4 regions of the Acidovorax sp. LjRoot117 genome follow, and region 2 is predicted to be linked to each of the others. Evidence: predicted binding sites of a transcription regulator. Region 2 holds the regulator's gene; each other region holds the start of a gene.
What was found. The regulator sigma-54, encoded in region 2, starts transcription at its own class of promoters, with help from an activator protein. The targets are predictions, from matches to a motif close to TGGCANGNAANCTGCTTT.

Region 1 (5,354 bases), on a different contig from region 2:
GGACTGCAATTCTTGCGCCTTTTCCAGCCCTTGGTGCAGCGCGCGCAGCACCTGTGCGCGCGGCAGCGGCGGGACATCCACCGTGACGGGAATGGCGCCGAGGTCGCTGTCGTCGCGCACCAGCCAGGCGGGCATGCGGGTGATGCGCTCGTCCAGCACGTTCACGGCGTTGGCCACCACGGTGGCGGCGGCGTCGGCCTCGGCCGCGGTGCGCGCGAGCACCGTGACGCTGTCGGCGATGCCCAGCGACTGGCTGCGCCCGCGCCAACCGCTGGTGGCCACGCCGCGCACCGGCATGGTGCTGTCGATGCGCAACTGGCCGTCCAGCAGCAGCCCGTGGCGCAGCTGGGCGGCATCGAGCCTGGCGATGTCCGCATACACCCCCACCGAGGCCGACTGGCCCGGGGCGAGGTGCAGCGCGATGTCGCCACCGTTGTTGACCCAGGCGCGGGCAATGCCGTCCTGCGCGAAACACGCGAGGATCTCTTGCGCCACCGCCCCGGCCACGGCGGCCATGGGGGTGATGAAGCCCTTGCGGTACGGGTGGCAGGCCTGCCACATGCGCTGCGCGACCACACCCTGCAAGGAGGTGGCTTCACCCACCGGGGCGCGCAGGCCGGGCAGCTCGTTCACCAGCTCTTGCAGCAGCCCCTCGAAGCGCTGCCAGGCGCGCTCGTGCGCGGCAGCCACGGCGCTGCGTTCACCCTCGGCCTGGATGACCAGGTCGATGGGTCCGTGCTGGAAGTGCCAGCGGCCGTCGGGCAGAAAGTTGCGGCAGGCGTGCATAACGAGGCGCCGTTCAGCCCAGCAGGGGCGGGCGGCCCAGCGGCCAGGGGTTGCCAGCGGGCAGCGCCTGCCAGGACAGCGACTGCGGCGCACCGTCGTTGTGCCACGCGCCGTGCTCCAGCACCTCGCGCAGGCTGCGGATCTGCTCGGCATGGCCGCCCAGGGCCTCGTAGTCGGTGCGGCGCATGCTGAACTCGATGGGCGCCACGATGGCGGGGGTGGGCACGGTGCCGAAGCTGTTGTCGGGCATGCGCAGCACATCGGCCATCACGGTGATGCCGCCGCCGGGCCACACATAGGCGGGTGCGCCGCCGCAGGTCACGTTGACCAACGCGTTCTTGATGGAGCGCGTGAGCAGCACGGGGTTTTCCGTCACGCCCGCGCGCAGGCTGCCGCCCGCGCCGCCCAGGAAGAGCACCGAGGTGAGCGAGGGCTCGCAGTTCTCGCCGATACGCTCCACGATGCGGCGCACCGCATCGGGCATCTCGGCCTCCACCGGCACCAGCGATTCGTTCAACACGTACCAGCTGGCGTGCTCGCCCGTGGTGGAGGTCATGAGCAGGCGCAGGCCCGGCCACGCGACCGATGCGTCCCAGCCTTCGATGATGGACAGAGGGTCGGCGATGTCGGTGCCGCCCCAGCCCGTGCCGGGATTGGCCACCTGGAAGTAGCGGCCCGGGGTGGACTTGCGCCCGCGCATCTGGATGCCCGAGGACTTCATGTCCAGGCAGCGGCCGGCCTGGTGCTCGGTGAGCACGCCGGTGATGTGGTCGTCCACCACCACCACCTCGTCGGCCTGGCCGAAGAACTGGCGCGCGAAGATGCCGATGGCCGCGGAGCCGCAGCCCACGCGCATGCGCTGCTCGGCCACGCCGTTGACGATGGGCGCCTGCCCGGCCTGGATCACGAGCTGCGAGCCGCCGTCGATGGTGAGTTCCACCGCCTGCTTGTTGCCCAGAAGCTGCATCATCTCGTTGGCGATGCGCCCTTCCTTCTTGCTGCCGCCCGTGAGGTGGTGCACGCCGCCGAGCGACAGCATCTGCGAGCCGTATTCGGCCGTGGTGACGTGCCCCACCACCTCGCCCTTGCAGCGCACGTTGGCCTGCTCGGGGCCGAGGAAGCGGTCGGTGTCGATCTTCACCTTGAAGCTGCAGTAGCTGAAGATGCCCTCGGTGACCACGGTGACCATGTCCACGCCATCGACCTTGGAGCCCACGATGAACGGCGCAGGCTTGTAGTCGGGGTAGGTGGTGGACGAGCCCACGCCGGTGACGAACACTTCTTCTGTCAGCAGCAGGTCGCCGCTCCAGGCGGGCTGCGCGGCGGCATCGGCGGCGGTGCCGCCTTCGGCGTCCACCGGCGCGTCGGCATCCGCCGCGGACGAGCGGCCTGCGAAGGGCACCAGCGCAACTTCGCCCGCCTCCACCGTCTTGCGCAGCAGCACCACCGGGTCCACGCGCACCAGCACGCCGGCGTGGTTGGCATAGCGGTCGCACGCGCCGGCGCGGCCTTCCGATATCTGGCACAGCACCGGGCACGCGTTGCACTCCACCTTGGCGGCGTTCATGCGCTCGTTGCGCGGCCGGGCGCGCTCCAGCACCTGCGGCAGCTCTGGCGCATCCATGCCTGGAAGCCCGTCGGTCTTGGTGTGTTCAGTCATCGTGGAGCCCATTCATTGCATCTTTTCAAATGCTTGTACGCGCATTGCATTTTGTGTAGCATTCACTTAACTTAAATGTTGTGATTGCTACATTGATCGCGAATGTAGCGCAATCGATGATGGTCCGCAATGGTGTTTTCGCACCCCCTGAAACGGTGCACGAGGAGCCCCAAAATGACGCACGTAGTGACGGATGCATGTATTCGGTGCAAGTACACCGACTGTGTCGATGTCTGCCCGGTCGACTGCTTCAAGGAGGGGCCTGAATACCTCGTCATCGACCCCGACGAGTGCATCGACTGCGCGGTCTGCATCCCCGAGTGCCCCGCCAACGCCATCTATGCCGAAGACGACCTGCCCCCGGGCCTGGAAATCTTCCTCGAATTCAACAAAAAGCTGGCCCCGGGCCTGCCCACAATCACCAAAAGAAAACCGGCTTTGCCAGATGCGGAACAATGGAGGGTTGTGAGCCACAAGCTTTCCGGCCTGGATATCGCGTTCTGAGCCCCGCTCCAGCACGCCGCCAGCGCGGACTTCAGCCAGTTTTCTTCTGTACTTTCAACTTTTCCGACCAAGCACCATGAGCGCCTTTCTCGAAGAACGCGTCCTCTCCGTCCACCACTGGACGGACCGCCTTTTCTCCTTCACCACCACGCGGGACACGGCCCTGCGCTTTTCCAACGGCCATTTCACGATGATCGGCCTGCGTGGCGAGAACGGCAAACCCCTGCTGCGCGCCTACAGCATCGCCAGCGCCAACTACGAAGAGCACCTGGAGTTCCTGTCGATCAAGGTGCCCGACGGCCCGCTGACCTCGCGCCTGCAGCACATCCAGGTGGGCGACACCATCGTGGTGGGCAAGAAGCCCACCGGCACGCTGCTCATCGACTACCTGCTGCCCGCCAAGCGCCTGTACATGCTGTCCACCGGCACCGGCGTGGCGCCGTTCCTGAGCCTGATGCGCGACCCCGAGACGTATGAGAAGTTCGAGGAAGTCATCCTGGTGCACGGCGTGCGCGAGGTCAAGGAGCTGGCCTACCACGACTACATCACCCAAGAGCTGCCCCAGCACGAGTTCCTGGGCGAGATCGTGAGCAAGCAGCTCAAGTACTACCCCACCGTGACGCGCGAGGCGTTCAAGCACCAGGGCCGCGTGACGACCGTGATCGAGAACGGCCAGCTCGCCCGCGACCTGGGCCTGCCGGCGCTCAACCCGCTGGAAGACCGCGTGATGATCTGCGGCAGCCCCGAGATGCTGCGCGACCTCAAGCACATGATGGAAGAGCGCGGCTTCAAGGAAGGCAACACCACGAAGCCGGGCGACTTCGTGATCGAACGCGCGTTCGCAGAGCAGTGATCTCCCGGCCGGCACCGGGCGCCTGTCGAACAGGTGCCGCTGCCGGCCCCACCCACCAGGACCCGCCATGTCTGCCACTCCCCCCAAGACCCGGACAGCGTCCAGCCGATCTCCCACCGTGCGCAAGACGGGGGTGCGCGAGCAGGCCGCACAGACCACGCGCGACAACATCCTGAAAGCGGCGACCAAGGTGTTCGCGCGCTACGGCTACGAAGGCGGCAGCGTGGAGAAGATCTCCAAGGCGGCCAAGTCCTTCGACCGGATGATCTACTACTACTTCGGCAGCAAGGAAGGCCTGTTCATCGAGGTGCTGGAGGAAACCTACCGGCGCATGAACGATGCGGAGTCCAAGCTCGACCTGGACACCGCCAAGCCGGTCGAGGCGCTGCAGGCGGTGATCCGCTTCGTGGTGGGCTACTACCGCAAGAACCCCGAGTTCATCACGCTGCTCAACACGGAAAACCTGCACAAGGGCAAGCACATCTCCAAGTCCATGCGGGCCCGCGAATACTCGTCGCCCGCCATCGAGGTCATCCGCCGCGTGCTGGAGAGCGGCCAAGCGCAAGGGCTGTTCCGCAAGGACGTGTCGGCGCGCGACGTGTACCTGCTGATCGCCGCCACGGGCTACTTCTACATGTCCAACCGCCACACGCTGTCGGCCTTTCTGGGTGAAGACCTGGAGACGCCCGATGCGCTGGCGCACTGGGAGTGCTTCGTCATCGACAGCGTGCTGCGCACCGTGGCGCCGGGCCCCAGCCTGCCCAAGGGCAAGTGACGGCCGAAGGTCCGAAGATCTTCGGCACGCACCTCCGCAAGCAGCACTGCAAACGCAGGACGCACCGGACACAACGATTTTCTGAGCGAGGGCCGCAACGGGCCCGAACCCCCACCCACGAGGAGAATCCATGGCAGAAGCAGCAGCCGGCGGCAAGTCGGGCAAGGTCGTCATCAAAAACATCGGTCTCTTGTTGTCGGGCGACCTCGACCGCCCCATCCTCGATGCCGACACCATCGTCGTCAGCGACGGACTCATCGTGGCCGTGGGCCGCGAAAAGGATTGCGACACCGAACACGCGCAGACCGTGATCGATGCGCGCCAGACCTGCGTGGCCCCCGGCCTGATCGACAGCCACGTGCACCCGGTCTTTGGCGACTGGACGCCGCGGCAAAACCAGATCGGCTGGATCGACTCCACCATGAACGGCGGCGTGACCACCATGGTCTCGGCCGGCGAGGTCCACCTGCCCGGCCGCCCCAAGGACATCGTGGGCCTGAAGGCGCTGGCCATCACCGCGCAGCGCTCGTTCGACAACTTCCGCCCTGGCGGCGTGAAGGTGATCGCGGGTGCCCCGGTCATCGAAAAGGGCATGACCGAGCAGGACTTCAAGGACCTGGCCGACGCGGGCGTGACGCTGCTGGGCGAAGTGGGCCTGGGCTCCGTGAAGGCGGGCTACGAGGCCCAGCAGATGGTGGCGTGGGCGCGCAAGCACGGCATCCAGAGCACCATCCACACGGGCGGCCCGTCCATTCCGGGCTCGGGCCTCATCGACA
Region 2 (5,354 bases):
CAGGCCCGGTTGTTTTTTCTGGGGCGACGAGCCCTCGCGTATTGCCCAGACAGCGTGCAATAGGTTAACCCTGGTGCAACACACTGCTCCGTAGCAGTTCACGGATCGTAGGCGGCATCGCCGCCGCCTTGCGGTCGCGCTTGCCGATGAAGACGATACCGATCTTGCCGCGGGCCACCTCGCGCCCCGAGGTCTTCTCGGTCATGCGGAACACGAGGTCGAAGCCATAGCGGTTGAAATCCACCGGCGCCATCTCCACGCACATGGTCTCGCCATGAAAGCCCTCGGACTTGTACTGCGCCACGATGTCGCCCACCACGATGGACAGCCCGCCCACGTCGGCCTCCGGGTAGCCCAGCGACTGGAAGAAACGCACGCGCGCCTCGGACACCAGGCTCAGCAGCTGCGCGTTGTCCAGGTGCCCGCCCTGGTTCACATGGCTGATGTAGATCTGCATCTCGGTGGAAAAACCGAACTGCGCGGGAAGGTCGAAGACGATGCGGGCCATGGCTGGGCGGTGGGGGTGGAGCGGAGGTGGAAGCGTGGAACAAGGACAACGGGCGGGCACCCGCGGTGGCGGCGTGCATGCGGTACTGCGCAGGGCCGCTGGGTGCCGGGGATTTTCTGCAGCGACAGGCCCTGCGGCCCACGGCGGGTGGTGCCATGGGGCGGTGCGGCACATCCGGGCAGCTTCTTGCTGACAGCACGCCCGGTGTCTCTTATGCTCGCAGGCATGAGATTTTACCGGAGCCCCTCCCCCGGCCTTTTCCGCCAGGCCGTAGCCGCCACGCTGGCAATGGCCGCGCTGGTGCTGGCACCGATGGCGGGCGCCCAGACGCTCTACAAAACGGTGGGCCCGGACGGCCGGGTCGTCTACAGCGACAAGCCCCCCACGGGCGTGGGTGTGGACAAGGCGATGAAGCTGGACAACCTGCCGGTCAGCGTGGTGCCGGGTGCAGAGCCCCGCGCGGCCGACCGCAGCCCCAAGACCGAGCCCCCCGCCGCAGCACCCCGTGGCGACGTCGTGCTCTACATGGCCACCTGGTGCGGCTACTGCAAGGCCGCCAAGGCGTACCTGGCGCAAAAGGGCATTGCCTACCGCGAGCTGGACGTCGATACGCCGGTGGGCAAGGCGGCCTTTGCACAGATTGGCGGGCGGGGTGTGCCGGTGCTGCTCACCAACGGCCAGCGGTTGTCGGGCTTCAGCGCGCAGTCCTACGACGCCGTTTTCGCGCCCCAGCGCAAGTAGCCTGGCCTCGCACCCCACCGCACCGCAGTTGGCGGGCCGGTGGGTGGGCGGCGATCTTCCGGCGCAGGCCCTGCAGCGCTGACAGAGCTACAGCGCCTTGCGCAGATTGGCCGGCGCGATCTTGAGCGCTTCGCGGTACTTGGCCACCGTGCGGCGTGCGCACTCGATGCCCTGCTCCTTGAGCATCTCGGCGATCTGGCTGTCCGACAGCGGCTTGGTGGGGCTCTCGGCCGCGACGAACTGCTTGATCAGCGCGCGCACGGCGGTGCTCGACGCATTGCCGCCCGTCTCGGTGCCCAGGCCCGAGCCGAAGAAGTACTTGAGCTCGTAGGTGCCGATGGGCGTGGCCATGTACTTGGCGGTGGTCACGCGGCTGATGGTGGACTCGTGCAGGCCCAGCTCGTCGGCAATGTCGCGCAGCACCAGCGGGCGCATGGCCAGCTCGCCATGCGTGAAGAAGTTCTTTTGCCGCTCCACGATGGCGCGCGAGACGCGCAGGATGGTGTCGAAGCGCTGCTGGATGTTCTTGATGAACCAGCGCGCCTCCTGCAGGCGCTGCTGCATGCCCTGGTGGCCTTCGCCGCCCTTGTGGCCGCGCAGTGCGCCGGCGTAGATGTCGTGCACGCGCAGGCGCGGCATCACGTCGGGGTTGAGTGCGACGATGAAATTGTGCTGCCCGTCGCGCCCGTTGGCGCGGCCCGCTTTGCGCACGATGACGTCGGGCACGATGATGTTGCGCTCCACGTCCACAAACTTGCGGCCCGGGCGCGGCTCCAGCCGGGCGATCAGGGCCATGGCGGCGCGGGTGCGCTCCTCGCCGTCGCCGCACAGCTGCGTCAGGCGGCGGATGTCGCGGCGCGCCAGCATCTCCAGCGGCTGCTGGCACACGCGCAGCGCGGTCTGCACGGTGTCGGGGTCGATCTCGCTGTCTTCGTCCGCGGCCAGCGCCTTGAGCTGCAAGGTCAGGCACTCGCCCAGCCCGCGCGCGCCCACGCCCACGGGCTCCAGGCTTTGCAACAGGCGCTGCGCCACCGTGAAGCGGTGCACCAGCTCCTCGATCTGCTCCAGGTCGTCGGGGCCGGCCAGGCTGATGGCCAGCTCTTCGAGCGGGTCTTCGAGGTAGCCGTCGTCGTTGAGCGATTCGATCAGGAACCGCAGCGCCGCGCGGTCCACCTCGGACAGGCGCAGCGACAGCGCCTGGCGGTGCAAAAAGGCAGTGAGCGATTCGTGCGTGCGGGCCAGCTCGGTGGCGTCGGCCTCGTCGCCTTCGGCATCGTTGCGGTTGCGGGCGGGCGCATCGCCGCCCCATTCGGTGTCGTTCGGTGCGACCTCGACGGTGCCGTCGCCGCTCCAGTCGGGCTCGTCGCTGGCGCTGCTGCCCGGCTCGGAGTCACCCAGCGGGCCGTCGGCCGCGGTATCGCTGGACGTGCTGGCGGTGGTGGCGCCGGGGGCGTTGGAATACAGCGTGTCGTCCGCGCTGTACTCGTCGGGCTGGGCAGGAACGTCGGCCGCCTCCAGGCCGAACTCTTCGCGCGGTGCCTCCTCGGCATTGCGCTCGAGAAACGGGTTCTCGTCGAGCATCTGCTCGACCTCCTGGCCCAGCTCCAGCGTGGACAACTGCAGCAGCCGGATGGACTGCTGCAGCTGCGGCGTGAGCGCCAGGTGCTGCGATACGCGCAGTGACAGGCCGGGCTTCATCGGGCAGCCGCCTTGCGGCCTGCAGGGCGCGCGGCGCACGCCGCCCCGCGGGGCGGCACAAAGGAGAGGCGGGGGTCGAACGTAAGGTCCATCGGTCTGCTACATGCGGAAGTGTTCGCCCAGGTACACCCGGCGCACTTCGGCGTTGTCGACGATCTCGGAAGGGGTTCCCTGCGCCAGCACCTGGCCGTCGCTGATGATGAACGCGTGGTCGCAGATGCCCAGCGTCTCGCGCACGTTGTGGTCGGTGATGAGCACGCCGATGCCCCGCGCCTTGAGGAATCCGATGATGCGCTGGATCTCGATCACCGCGATGGGGTCGATGCCGGCGAAGGGCTCATCCAGCAGGATGAAGCGTGGCTGCGTGGCCAGGGCGCGGGCGATCTCCACGCGGCGGCGCTCGCCCCCGGACAGGGCCATGGCGGGCGAGGCCCGCAGGTGGTCCACCCGCAGCTCCTGCAGCAGGGCGGTGAGGCGCTCTTCGATGGCCTCGCGCGGCAGCGGCTGGCCGTTCTCGCCGCGCTGCAGCTCCAGCACGGCGCGCACGTTTTCCTCGACCGACAGCTTGCGGAAGATGGACGCCTCCTGCGGCAGGTACGACAAACCCAGGCGCGAACGGCGGTGGATGGGCATGTGGGCGACCGACTGGCCGTCGATACGGATGTCGCCCGCATCGCTGCGCACCAGGCCCACGATCATGTAGAACGAGGTCGTCTTGCCCGCTCCGTTGGGGCCGAGCAGCCCGACGACTTCGCCCTTTTGCACGGTGAGCGACACATCCTTGACGACCTTGCGGCTGCCGTACGACTTGGCCAGGTGCTGCACCTCCAGCCGGCTGCCGACCTGTGGGTCTGCAGCGGAGGGTGCGCCGGACGAGACAGGCTGCGCGCTCACTGGGCGCCGCCGCCGAGGGTGTTGCTGGGGCGCAGCGCCGGTGCCGACGACGGCGCGGCAGGTGCTGCGGCGCCCGGTGGCGGGTCCTTGGGCGCCAGCACTGCGCGCACGCGGCTGCCAGGGGCCGGGGTGTCGCCTGCGGTGCTGGTGGACGGCTTGCGCTGGCCGTCCACGGTGAACACGTCGGTCAGGTTGTTGTAGACGATGACGGCGCCGGTGATCTCGTCGCTCAGCACCGCACCGCGGTAGCGGCGCAGCTCGGCGCGGGTGATGAAGCGCACGTTGTCGGCCTTGCCGTCGTACTCGATGACCTCGCTCTCGCCCTCGATGAACTCGTCGGGCGCACCAGGCACGGTGTCGCGCTTTTGGCGAAAGAACGCGCGCTTGCCCGCCTCGGCCGTCACCACCCCGTACTGGTAGCCCTCGGCGTCCTGGCGCACATCCAGCCGCGCACCGCGCAGGATGATGGACCCCTTGGTCATGACCACGCGGCCGGTGAACACGCTGGTTTGCTTGAGCTCATCGTGCCGCAGGGCGTCGGCCTCGATGTTCATGGGTTTGGCGCGGTCAGCCTTTTCAGCATGGGCAACGCCATGAATGCAGGCCAGGGCCGTGAGCAGGAGGGTTGGGAGGATGCTGTGTTTCATAGGGCACGAATCTTGCAGTTCATTGTAGCCACCCCAAGGCATGCGCCATGGAAAAAGACCCGCACGCTTCCACGCGCGTGGGGTCTCTGGCCCTAAGGAGTCGCTTCCTCGGCGCGGGACGGCAATGAAAAAAGCCCGCATCCGCGGGCTTTTTCGTGGGGCATGCCGGGCCAGGCGGCTCGGGCTTACTTCTGCTTGGTGAGGAACTCCACCACTTGCAGCACGTTCTGCATGTTGCCGGCCATGGTGCCGTCGGTGTAGTACTTGCCGGCCACGCCCATTGAGGGCACGCCTTCGACGCCGTAGGCGTCCTGCAGCTGCGATGCGCGGCGCACCTGGTTCGACACGGTGAAGGAGCTGTAGATTTCCTTGAACTTGGCGGCGTCCACGCCCTGCTGGGTCACCCAGGCCAGGATTTCGTCGTCCTTGGCGAGCTTGGCTTTCTCGACATGGATGGCGCGGAACACCTTGGCGTGCAGGGCTTCGAGCTTGCCCATGCCCTCCAGCGCGTAGAACAGCTTTTGCTGCGGCACGAAGCTGGCGTTGAACGCCACGGGCACGCGGCGGATGGACAAATCCTTGGGCGCGGCCTTGACCCAGGCATCGAGCGTGGGTTCGAACGCGTTGCAGTGGGGGCAGCTGTACCAGAAGAACTCGATCACATCGACCTTGCCGGCGGGCGCGTCGAGCGTCACGGGCTTGTCCAGCCGCTTGTAGTCCTTGCCCTCCTTGAACTGGCGGGCCTGGGCCAGCGCGGGCGTGGCGACGGGCAGCGTCAGGGCGGTGGCGGCGACTGCCGAAGCAGTGGACAAAGAAAACTCACGGCGTTTCATGACAAAGACTCTCCTAGTTCAGGTCTGGGGGAT
Region 3 (5,354 bases), on a different contig from region 2:
CCAGCTGGCGCTGGGAGAACACCCTGCCCCACTTTCGCCGCCACGAGGACCACTGGCGCCTGGACCAGCCCGGCGGCGTGAATGAAAACTTCAAGCGCCTGCACGGCAACAAGTCCACCGGCAGCACCGGCGAGTGGCGGGTCGAAAAGCAGCGCCTGCGCTGGGACGTGCTGGACGCCTTCGCCCAGGCCGCGCAGCAGGCGGGCATTCCGGCCACCGACGACTTCAACGGCGGCGACAACGAAGGCGTGGGCTACTTCGAGGTCAACCAGAAGAGCGGCTGGCGCTGGAACACGGCCAAGGCCTTCCTGCGCCCCACCTGCTACGGCCGCCCCAACTTCGAGATGTGGACCAGCGCGCAGGCCGCCAAGCTCGTCATCGAGACCCAGCCCGACGGCAGCCGGCGCTGCACCGGCGTGCAGGTGTGGGACGGCCACGAGATGGTCACCGCCCAGGCGACGGATGAAGTGATCCTCAGCGCCGGCGCCGTCAACTCGCCGCAGCTGCTGCAGCTGTCGGGCATCGGCCCCGCCGCGCTGCTGCGCCAGCACGGCATCGACGTGGCCGTCGACCTGCCGGGCGTGGGGGCCAACCTGCAGGACCACCTGCAGATCCGCGCGGTGTTCAAGGTCAATGGCGTGCCCACGCTCAACGCCATGGCCGGCTCGCTGTGGGGCAAGGCCAAGATCGGCCTGGAATACGCCATGAAGCGCAGCGGCCCCATGAGCATGGCGCCGTCGCAGCTGGGCGCGTTCACGCGCAGCAGCGCAAGCCAGCCCTACCCCAACATCGAATACCACGTGCAGCCGCTGTCGCTCGATGCCTTCGGCGAGCCGCTGCACAGCTTTCCGGCGTTCACGGCCAGTGTGTGCAACCTGAACCCCACCAGCCGCGGCACGGTGAACATCAAGGCGCCCGACTTCAAGGCCGCACCGGCCATCGCGCCCAACTACCTCTCCACGCCCGAAGACCGCCAGGTGGCCGCCGACAGCCTGCGCGTCACGCGCCGCATCGTGGCCCAGCCCGCGCTGGCCGCGTACCAGCCCGAGGAATGGAAGCCCGGCGTGCAGTTCGAGAGCGACGAAGACCTGGCCCGCCTGGCCGGCGACATCGCCACCACCATCTTCCACCCCGTGGGCACCACCAAGATGGGCCGCGACGGCGACCCGATGGCCGTGCTGGACTCGCAGATGCGCGTGCGCGATCCGCGCGGAGGCCCCGGCGCCGTGGTGGCCGGCCTGCGCGTGGTGGACGCGGGCGCCATGCCCACCATCACCAGCGGCAACACCAACTCGCCCACGCTGATGCTGGCCGAGAAGGCGGCGGAGTGGATCGTGAAGGCGCGTCAGGCAGCGCGCCAAGCGGCCTGACGGGGGCGTGATGGAGTTTGATAGGGAGCGGATAGGGAGCGATGAGGGCTTGATGGCGGCATCGCAGGCGGCGGGCTCCAGCACTCCCACCCACCGTTCGGGCTGAGCTTGTCGCAGCCTGCGCCGCGCTTCGACGGGCTCGGCGTGAACGGTGGTGGGTTGCTGGAAGCCACCGGGCACGACCCCGGAACAACCGCAACGATCCTCGGCACCACCACCCATGCCCGCAGGCGGGCAGGCAGACAGGCAGGCAGACAGGCCAGCGGGAACTGGCGTGGATGAAGCGAGGCGACCGCCTGCGATGTGACTACCATCGCGCCCCATGTACTCCTCCACCTTCATCTTTGCCACCCGGCAATTCGACGACACCTTCCACCGCCTGGACCAGGCGATTGCCACCGCCGCCCGCTCCATCGACGGCTACCTGGGTGAAGAGGCGTGGGAGGACACGGCACGGGGCCTCGTCTCCAACGTGTATTACTGGCAGTCGCTCGAGGCACTGCAGGCGCTCATGAGCCACCCCACCCACCTCGAGGCCAAGGCCGCGCAGGCGCAGTGGCTCAATGGCTACCAGGTGGTGGTGTCGCAGGTGCTGCGCACCTATGGCGACGACAAGCTCACAGGCCTGCTGCCCACTGCCGCCCTGTTTGCCGGCGGCAGCGCTCCCGCGCACTGAGCCATACCGGCGGCGGGACATCCGCTAGCGGATACCGCCCACATAGCGCGGCACCTCGGGAGCGGGCTCGGGCGCGGCAGGCGCACTGCGCTGGCGCATGGCCTGGGTCGCCACGTCCAGCAGCGGGCGCCGCGCGGCAGGCGGTGGCGCAGCGTGCATGGCGTGGTCCAGCCGGTCGGCCCAGTCGGCGAGTTCGGGCACGCCGTCCTCCTGGGCGCGCTGGCGCGCAAAACGCACCACCTCGGCCGCATAGTCCACGTTCACGGCCATCCACTCGGTATCCGTCACGCGCCCCGTCTTGCGGCGCAGCAGCACGTGCAGGTGGGCGGCAATGGCCAGCTTGTCGGAATCAGGCATGGTCGCTCCTTGAGACATAGGGGTCACAGTTCAGTGGAGGTAACGTCTGAAGGGAGGCCCTGCCCACGGCCTTCGAGCCTGCGCCCCCCAGGCGAGGGCCGCCGTGGAACTGGCTTCGCCAGGCCACCGGTGGCGTCCCCCCCAGGGGGAAGGCGCCGAAGGCGACTCAGGGGGAACACCGCTACCCCCCCAACCGCTCACGGTGCTGGGCGATGTCCAGCCCCGTCTGCTCGCTCTGCTCGTCCACCCGCAGGCCCACCACGAAGTTGGTGATCCACAGCAGCACCCCGGTCACCACCAGGCTGTAGGCCATCACGGCGCCCACGCCGATGGCCTGGGTGAGCAGGCTGCCCGAGGCGCCGCCCACCGTGGGGCTGGCCAGCACGCCGGTGAGCAGCGAGCCCACGATCCCGCCGATGCCATGCACGCCGAACACATCCAGCGAATCATCGGCACGCAGCAGGCGCTTGAGCCCCGTGGCGCCCCAGTAGCACGCCAGGCCCGCCACCAGCCCGATGATCACCGCCGAGCGCAGCGTGACAAAACCCGCGGCCGGCGTGATGGCCACCAGGCCCGCGATGAGGCCCGAGCACAGCCCCAGCAGCGACGGGCGGCCGCGCACGATCCACTCGCCCACCATCCACGACAGGGCGCCCGCGGCCGCCGCCAGGTGCGTGACCGCCATCGCCAGGCCCGCACGGCCATCGGCCGCCACGGCCGAGCCGGCGTTGAAGCCGAACCAGCCCACCCACAGCATGCCGGCGCCCGCCATGGTGAGCCCCAGGTTGTAGGGCTCGAAGGGCTCGCGCCCGTACCCCGTGCGCCGCCCCAGGAACCACGCGCAGACGAGCCCCGCGACGCCCGCGTTGACGTGCACCACCGAGCCGCCCGCAAAGTCGAGCGCGCCCATCTTCGCGAGCCAGCCGCCGGGCTCCCACACCCAGTGCGCCACCGGCGCATAGACCACCAGGGTCCACAGGCTGGTGAAGATGAGCAGCGCGGAAAACCGCATGCGCTCGACCAGCGCCCCCACCAGCAGCGCGGCGGTGATGATGGCGAAGGTGAGCTGGAACATCGCGTACACCGACTCGGGGATGTGCGGCGCCACATGGCTCACCGCGAGCTTGCCGCCCGCGAGATCGAAGTCCAGCCCGGCAAAGCCCGCCCGGTCCCACCCGCCCAGCCACGGGCTGCCGGGCGTGAAGGCCAGCGAGTAGCCTGCCGCGAACCACCACAGGCTGACCAGCGCCGCCACCGCCACCACGCTGGCCATGGTGTTGAGCACGTTCTTCTTGCGCACCATGCCCGCATAGAACAGCGCCACGCCCGGCAGCGTCATCAGCAGGACCAGCGCGGTCGAGGTCATCATCCAGCCGGTGTGCGCAGCGCTGATCGTGTCCTGGGCCACCAGCATGGGCCGCACGGGCGCAGGCACTGCGTCCGGCGGCGTGCCCTGCGCGAGCGCAGCCGCACACAGCCCCAAGGTCAAGACCACCCACGCCACAATCCGGTGCACAGTTCCCCGCATGAAGGCTCCTTATCGCAAATTGTTACAAGCAGGTTGCACGAGCCATGCCAGCAGAAAATGCCAGGGAGATGCAGGGGGTGCCCCAGCCCCATGCCCCGGAAAGGGGTCGGGAAACCCCCAATGCACCACAGGGGTGCGGCCGTTACAGTTGCGGCACTCGAGAGCGCGCTTCGGTGTGCCAAGCGAGGGGCCCGAGGAGACACTTTCTACCAATAAACATATTCAAAGCACCCAACGAGGTGCAGACCCTTTCCAGGCGCTGGCGATCCCAGCGCCTTTTTCTTGCCTGCTCGCAGCGTGTGCGGCCTCGCCGGGCGCACCGATGACTCCTGAATTGATAGCGCACCGGGTGCGACAATCCAGCGATGGAATGGATTTTTATCACCCTGGCCTCGCTGCTGGCAGGGTTTGTGGACGCGATCGTGGGCGGAGGGGGGCTGGTGATGGTGCCGGCGCTGTTCGCGGCTTTTCCGGCGGCGCCGCCGGCCACGCTGCTGGGCACCAACAAGGCAGCGTCGGTGTGGGGCACGGCCATGGCCACCTGGCAGTACAGCCGGCGCGTGCAGGTGCGGTGGCACGCCATGCTGCCCGCGGCCGCCACGGGGTTCGCGGGCTCTTTCGCCGGCGCGTGGGCCGTGACGGTGATGTCGGCGGACTTTCTGCGCAAGCTGCTGCCGCTGGTGCTGCTGGGTGTGCTGGCCTACACCCTGGCCAAGAAGGAGCTGGGGCGGCACCACACGCCGCGCTACAGCGGCCGCACAGAGGTGGTGGCCGCCAGCCTGATCGGCGTGCTGATCGGTTTCTACGACGGGTTCTTCGGCCCCGGCACCGGCAGCTTCTTCGTCTTTTTGTTCGTGCGGCTGCTGGGGTATGACTTCCTCAACGCATCGGCGTCGGCCAAGCTGCTCAACTGCGCGACCAACTTTGCCGCCATCGCACTGTTCGCGGCCAAGGGCCACGTGTGGTGGCACTTCGCGGTGACGCTGGCGGTGGCCAACGTGGTGGGCAGCCTGCTGGGCACGCACCTGGCGCTCAAGCACGGCACGGGCTTTGTGCGCGGCATCTTCATCGTGGTGGTGAGCACGCTGATCCTCAAGACCGGCTACGACGCATTTCTTCGGTAACCCCCTGAGTCGCCTTCGGCGCCTTCCCCCTGGAGGGGGACGCCCCCAGCGCGGCGGGGCGGCCCTTGCGCGGGGGCACTGGGCTGGGGCGCGCCGGTAGTGCAGACCGCGCCCTGCAACCGCGGGCCCAGCCCCTGCGTCCGGTTGGGGACACCGCTCTAAACCTGTTGTGAATTGGCACACAACGGGGCTTTGAGGGTTGTCCGCAGGCCCAAGGAAAAAATTCGCATATTTATAATCATTACCACTTGATGACGGCAGGCTTCGCGTTTTGCGATGCCTGCGCGTTCGAACCACCA
Region 4 (5,354 bases), on a different contig from region 2:
TGGATGTCGTCGTCAGGCCACGGCGATCAGGCCTTGACCTTGAAGCTGTCGGCGTACTTGGCGGGGTCCTTGCCGTCCCACACCACGCCGTCCATGAACTTGCTGCTGCGCATCTCGGTCTTGGGCACGGGGGTCTTCGATGCGGCGGCGGCCTGCTTGTAGACGTCGATGCGGTTCACGGCCTTGGCCACGTTCAGGTAGTCGGGGTGGTCCTTGATCAGGCCCCAGCGCTTGTGCTGCGTGAGGAACCACATGCCGTCCGACAGGTATGGGAAGTTCACCGCGCCGTCGTTGAAAAACTTCATGTGGTTGGGGTCGTCCCAGGTCTTGCCCATGCCGTCCTGGTAGCGGCCCAGGATGCGCTGGTTGATCGCGTCCACGCCGGTGTTCACGTAGGCCTTGCCGGCAATGGTCTCGGCCATCTTGTTCTTGTTGGCCAGGCCTTCGTCGATCCACTTGCTGGCCTCCAGGATGGCGGCCGTCACGGCGCGTGCCGTGTTGGGGTACTTCTGCACGAATTCGGACGTGGTGCCCAGCACCTTCTCGGGGTGGTCCTTCCAGATGTCCTGCGTGGTGGTGGCAGTCACGCCGATGCCGTCCATGATGGCGCGGTGGTTCCAGGGCTCGCCCACGCAGAACCCGTCCATGTTGCCCACGCGCATGTTGGCCACCATTTGTGGTGGCGGCACGGTGATGACCTTGGCGTCCTTCATCGGGTTGATGCCGTTGGCCGCCAACCAGTAGTACAGCCACATGGCGTGCGTGCCGGTGGGAAAGGTCTGCGCGAAGGTGTACTCGCGCTTCTCGCTGGCCATCAGCTTGGCCAGGCCCGCGCCGTTGACGGCGCCTTTGTCCGCCAGCTTCTTGGACAGCGTGATGGCCTGGCCGTTGTGGTTGAGGTTCATCAGCACGGCCATGTCCTTCTTGGGGCCGGCCAGGCCCAGGTGCACGCCGTAGACCAGGCCGTACAGCACGTGGGCAAAGTCGAGCTCGCCGTTGACCAGCTTGTCGCGCACACCGGCCCAGGAGGCTTCCTTGGTGGGGATGATGGTCACGCCGTATTTCTTGTCGATGCCCAGCACCGAGGCCATCACCACGCTGGCGCAGTCCGTCAGCGGGATGAAGCCGATCTTGACCTCCTTCTTCTCGGGGGCGTCAGAGCCCTGGGCATGCACCAGCGCACGCAGCGCGGGGCTGACGCCGACGGCGCCCACGGTAGCGGCCTGCAGCACGGTGCGGCGGTTGAGGCTGGTTTTGAGCAGATCGGTCATGGGGCACTTCCTCGTAGCGTTAAAAACAAAAAGGCGTCCACACCACACCCCGCGAGATGCACACATGCATACGTCGGGGCGGGTGGGGACGCCTTTGTCCATTGCCAAGCATTGGGGCCTGGCATCAGCACCGGCCCGTCGTTGGGCCGCTGCTGTCAGGGGCAAGACCTTCATTGGTCTTGCCAGGGTTTATGCAAGCTGCGTGCCAACCTTTGATGCACCAGCTGCGCGCCTGCGCGGGGTGGTGATTGCTATGGAATTGATAGCTTGTGGCGCTTGTCTGTCAAGCGGTAGCGGCCAGTTTTAAACAAAATGGTGGTGCAATGGGTGCAGCGGGAACGCCCGCACTGCCTTTGTGCGGTGCACCATCTGGGAGGGGGCGAGAAGTGGGCGCGGACCAGGGCAGGGCGGGAAGGATAAAAGCGCGGCCATGCAGCACACCGAGAAGCCCCTGCTGCGGGCGCGCAGGCCCTCAGGGGGGATGTCACGGGTTCAGCCCAGCAGGTCCATCACATCCAGCATGCGCTGGGCGACGTCCACGAGCTTGAGGCCCTTGTCCATGGCCGTCTTGCGCAGCTTCTCGTACGCTGCCTGCTCGGTCAGGCCCTGGCGCTGCATCAGCAGGCCCTTGGCACGGTCGATGGTCTTGCGGTCCTTGAGCTCGGTCTTGGCATCGGCCAGCTCGGCGCGCAGGGCCTGTTCGTGCTGAAAGCGCGCCATCGCCACGTCCAGGATAGGGCGGATGCGCTGGGGCGACAGGCCGGCCACGATGTAGGCCGACACGCCCGCGGCCACCGCGTCCTTGACGTGCGAGGTGTCCTCGTCGTTGGTGAACATCACGATGGGCCGGCGCTCGTCGCGCGTGGCAACCACCACATGCTCCAGCGCGTCGCGCGCCTCGCTCTCGGCGTCCACGATGATCAGGTCGGGCTGGAGCTGCGCGATGCGCTCGCTCAGGAACACGTCGGCCGGCAGCGTGGCCACCAGGTTGAAGTTGTTCTCCAGCAGCCCGATGCGCAGCGCCCGCGAACGTTCCGCCTGCAACACGGCGTGTTCGTCGTCGGGATCGGCGATGGCCAGGTCCGGGGCCACCACCACGATGCGCAAAGACTCGTTCATACCCAGAAGCATAAGCAATTTTTACGCCACAAATTGGTGCGCAGAAGCGGTGCAGGACGTCCGATCATCACACCACCGAGCCCTGCGTGCCTTGCAGGGCCTGAAACTTGCTAATAGTTTGATGATTGGCAGGGCATACCCGATAGCCGCCTTCCATTCGCTCGCATATACATCTGGTCACATTGACATACTGATGAGGAATCTGCATGAACAAGCTTAACGACCGGCGCCGTTTTCTTTCCGCCGGCCTGGCCTTGACCGCGGTCACGTCTGCGGCGCTGCTGCTCCTGTCCGGGTGCAGCAAGGTGCCCGACACCATCAAGATCGGCGTGGCCCAGCCCTTGAGCGGCCCGCTGGGCGCGCTGGGGCAGGATCTGCTCAACGGCGTGAACCTGGCGGTGGCCGAGCTGAACAAGGGCGGCTATACCGTGGATGGCAAGCGCGTGACGCTGGAGGTGGTCTCGGTGGACGACAAGGCCGACGCCGCCACCGGCAAGACCGTGGCCCAGCAACTGGTGGATGCGGGTGTGGTGGCGGTCATCGGCCACCTGAACTCGGGCGTGAGCATCGAGACCGCGCCCATCTACGCGGCCAAGGACATTGCGCAGATCGCCATCTCCACCAACCCCAAGTTCACGCAGCTGGGCTTTCCCACCACCTTCCGCATGGTCGGCAACGACACCCTGCAGGCGCGCGCCATCGGCTCGTTCGCCGCCACGCAGCTCGGTGCGTCCCGCTACGCCGCACTGGACGACGGCACGCCCTACGGCAAGGGCCTGGCCGACGGTGCGGCCGCGCAGCTCAAGACCGAGAAGAAAGAGGTCGTGGTGCGCAAGTCGTTCGACGACAAGACCACGGCGTTCAATGAACTGGCCGGCGAGCTCAAGGCCGCCAAGGTGGAAGTCATCGTCTCCACCCTGAACGACTTCCAGGCGCTGGCGCTGCTCGAGGCCCTGCGCAAGGTCGACCACACCAAGGTCAGCCTGCTGGGCGGCGACACCATCAAGACCACCGACATGGTCAAGGGCGCCGGCATCATCGACGGCATCTACGCCACGTCGCCCGTGCTGGAGGCCAAGGAATTCGCCACCGGCAAGCCCTTCCTTGAAAAGTACATCGAGGCGTACAAGAAGCCGCCCGCCTATGGCGGCCACTACAGCTACGACAGCATGTACGTGCTGTCTGCCGCCATCCAGAAGGCCAAGTCGGCAGAGCCGAAGGAGATCACCAAGGCCATGCACAGCATCAACGGCTACGCGCCCGTGATCGGCACCATGACCTGGGACGACAAGGGCGAGCAGCGCTACGGCGCCGTGGGCGTGTACGAGCTGCGCAGCGGCAGCTGGGAGCTGCGCATGCGGTCGGACCGCTGGTAACGGTCCCTTGAGGTTGCGCCAGGTCGGTGGGCTCCACCGCCTTCTGCGCACCACGCTCCTCACGGCAAAGCCCCTGCCGGCCACCGCCCGCAGGGGCTTTGTGCCGTGGCGGCGGGCCATCCCGGTGCGGGTTTTACACTCGGGCGATGAGTTTGCTGATCCTTGGAATCGAATCCTCCTGCGACGAAACCGGCGTGGCCCTGGTGCGCTCCACCGACGACTCCGCCGTGCCCACCCTGTTGTCGCACGCGCTGCACAGCCAGATCGAGATGCACCAGGCGTACGGCGGCGTGGTGCCCGAGCTGGCCAGCCGCGACCACATCCGCCGCGTGCTGCCGCTGACTACGCAGGTGCTCGCCGAGTCCGGCCACACCCTGGCCGACGTGGACGTGGTGGCGTACACCCGCGGCCCGGGCCTGGCCGGCGCCTTGCTGGTGGGCGCCGGCGTGGCGTGCGCGCTGGGGGCGTCGCTGGGCAAGCCCGTGCTGGGCGTGCACCACCTGGAAGGGCATCTGTTATCGCCCTTCCTGAGTGCCGACCCGCCGGAGTTTCCCTTCGTGGCCCTGCTGGTTTCGGGCGGCCATACCCAGCTGATGCGCGTGGACGGCGTGGGCCGCTACGAGATCCTGGGCGAGACCATCGACGACGCCGCCGGGGAGGCCTTCGACAAGTCCGCCAAGCTCATGGGCCTGGGCTACCCGGGCGGCCCTGCGTTGTCGCGGCTGGCGGAGCAAGGCAGTGCCACGGCGTTCAAGCTGCCGCGGCCTCTATTGCATAGCGGAGACCTCGATTTTTCTTTTGCGGGGCTCAAAACGGCGGTGCTCACGCAGGCCAAGAAGCTGGGCGATGGGCTCGAAGCCCGCAAGGCCGACCTGGCCGCCAGCACCGAGGCAGCGATCGTGGACGTGCTCGTGCGCAAGACGCTGACGGCGCTCAAGCAGACAGGCTTGAAGCGCGTGGTGGTGGCCGGTGGCGTGGGGGCCAATCGGCATTTGCGTGCGCAGCTGAATGCGGCCTGTGCGGCTGCGGGGGTGCGGGTGCACTACCCGGAACTGCATTTGTGTACGGACAACGGGGCGATGATCGCGATGGCGGCGGCGATGCGGTTGCAGGCGGGGCAGCAGGAGGCCAGCAGCGACTATGCGTTTGATGTGAAGCCGCGGTGGCCGTTGGATGCGATTGCTGCGGGGGCTTGATGAGCTTGTCGAGACGCCGGTACCTTGCGTTCGAGAAACCGTTTACATGCCGAACAGTTCGCAACGCAGGCCGTTCGGGTTGAGCTTGTCGAAACCTTGCCCTTCCGTAACCCCATCCGTTCGGGTTGAGCTTGTCGAAACCTGGGTGCTGCTCGCGGGCTCGCTGATTCGGCGGCATGCCTGTGCTGAGGGCGGGAGCCGGGGTGCGCGCCCGGCGGCGCGGTAACTTTCTTTCGCGTCGCCGAAAGAAAGTCACCAAAGAAAGGGCGACCCCCAGTCTGCGACCCCTTCGCTGCGCTACGGGGCAGACCTGCGTCGGGGCGGTTGCGGGGTGCGCCGTGGAACTCACTGCGCGCTGCGCGCTACGTTCAGACAACCACGGCGAGCTAGAT

Region 1: ACSQ3D_RS14420 (6-hydroxynicotinate reductase) is a predicted target of sigma-54. The motif match lies at 2,490-2,507, and genes of this name have one in related genera.
Region 3: ACSQ3D_RS14995 (ammonium transporter) is a predicted target of sigma-54. The motif match lies at 3,964-3,981, and genes of this name have one in related genera.
Region 4: ACSQ3D_RS16215 (CmpA/NrtA family ABC transporter substrate-binding protein) is a predicted target of sigma-54. The motif match lies at 1,462-1,479, and genes of this name have one in related genera.

Annotation. Positions count from the first base shown of each region.
Region 1 is NZ_CAXUPO020000004.1:255,931-261,284, reverse strand. It holds gene ACSQ3D_RS14425 (UPF0280 family protein) at 1-786, opposite strand, end outside; gene ACSQ3D_RS14420 (6-hydroxynicotinate reductase) at 800-2,446, opposite strand; gene fdxA (ferredoxin FdxA) at 2,621-2,950, shown strand; gene ACSQ3D_RS14410 (ferredoxin--NADP reductase) at 3,027-3,803, shown strand; gene ACSQ3D_RS14405 (TetR/AcrR family transcriptional regulator) at 3,871-4,578, shown strand; gene ACSQ3D_RS14400 (amidohydrolase family protein) at 4,709-5,354, shown strand, end outside.
Region 2 is NZ_CAXUPO020000016.1:16,531-21,884, reverse strand. It holds gene ACSQ3D_RS25545 (acyl-CoA thioesterase) at 65-508, opposite strand; gene ACSQ3D_RS25540 (glutaredoxin domain-containing protein) at 734-1,249, shown strand; gene ACSQ3D_RS25535 (RNA polymerase factor sigma-54) at 1,337-2,947, opposite strand; gene lptB (LPS export ABC transporter ATP-binding protein) at 3,047-3,841, opposite strand; gene lptA (lipopolysaccharide transport periplasmic protein LptA) at 3,838-4,488, opposite strand; gene ACSQ3D_RS25520 (thiol:disulfide interchange protein DsbA/DsbL) at 4,674-5,321, opposite strand.
Region 3 is NZ_CAXUPO020000004.1:384,793-390,146, reverse strand. It holds gene ACSQ3D_RS15010 (GMC family oxidoreductase) at 1-1,370, shown strand, start outside; gene ACSQ3D_RS15005 (antibiotic biosynthesis monooxygenase family protein) at 1,693-2,046, shown strand; gene ACSQ3D_RS15000 (hypothetical protein) at 2,071-2,403, opposite strand; gene ACSQ3D_RS14995 (ammonium transporter) at 2,585-3,931, opposite strand; gene ACSQ3D_RS14990 (sulfite exporter TauE/SafE family protein) at 4,297-5,055, shown strand.
Region 4 is NZ_CAXUPO020000005.1:231,226-236,579, reverse strand. It holds gene ACSQ3D_RS16215 (CmpA/NrtA family ABC transporter substrate-binding protein) at 27-1,271, opposite strand; gene ACSQ3D_RS16210 (ANTAR domain-containing response regulator) at 1,764-2,390, opposite strand; gene ACSQ3D_RS16205 (branched-chain amino acid ABC transporter substrate-binding protein) at 2,597-3,766, shown strand; gene tsaD (tRNA (adenosine(37)-N6)-threonylcarbamoyltransferase complex transferase subunit TsaD) at 3,913-4,962, shown strand.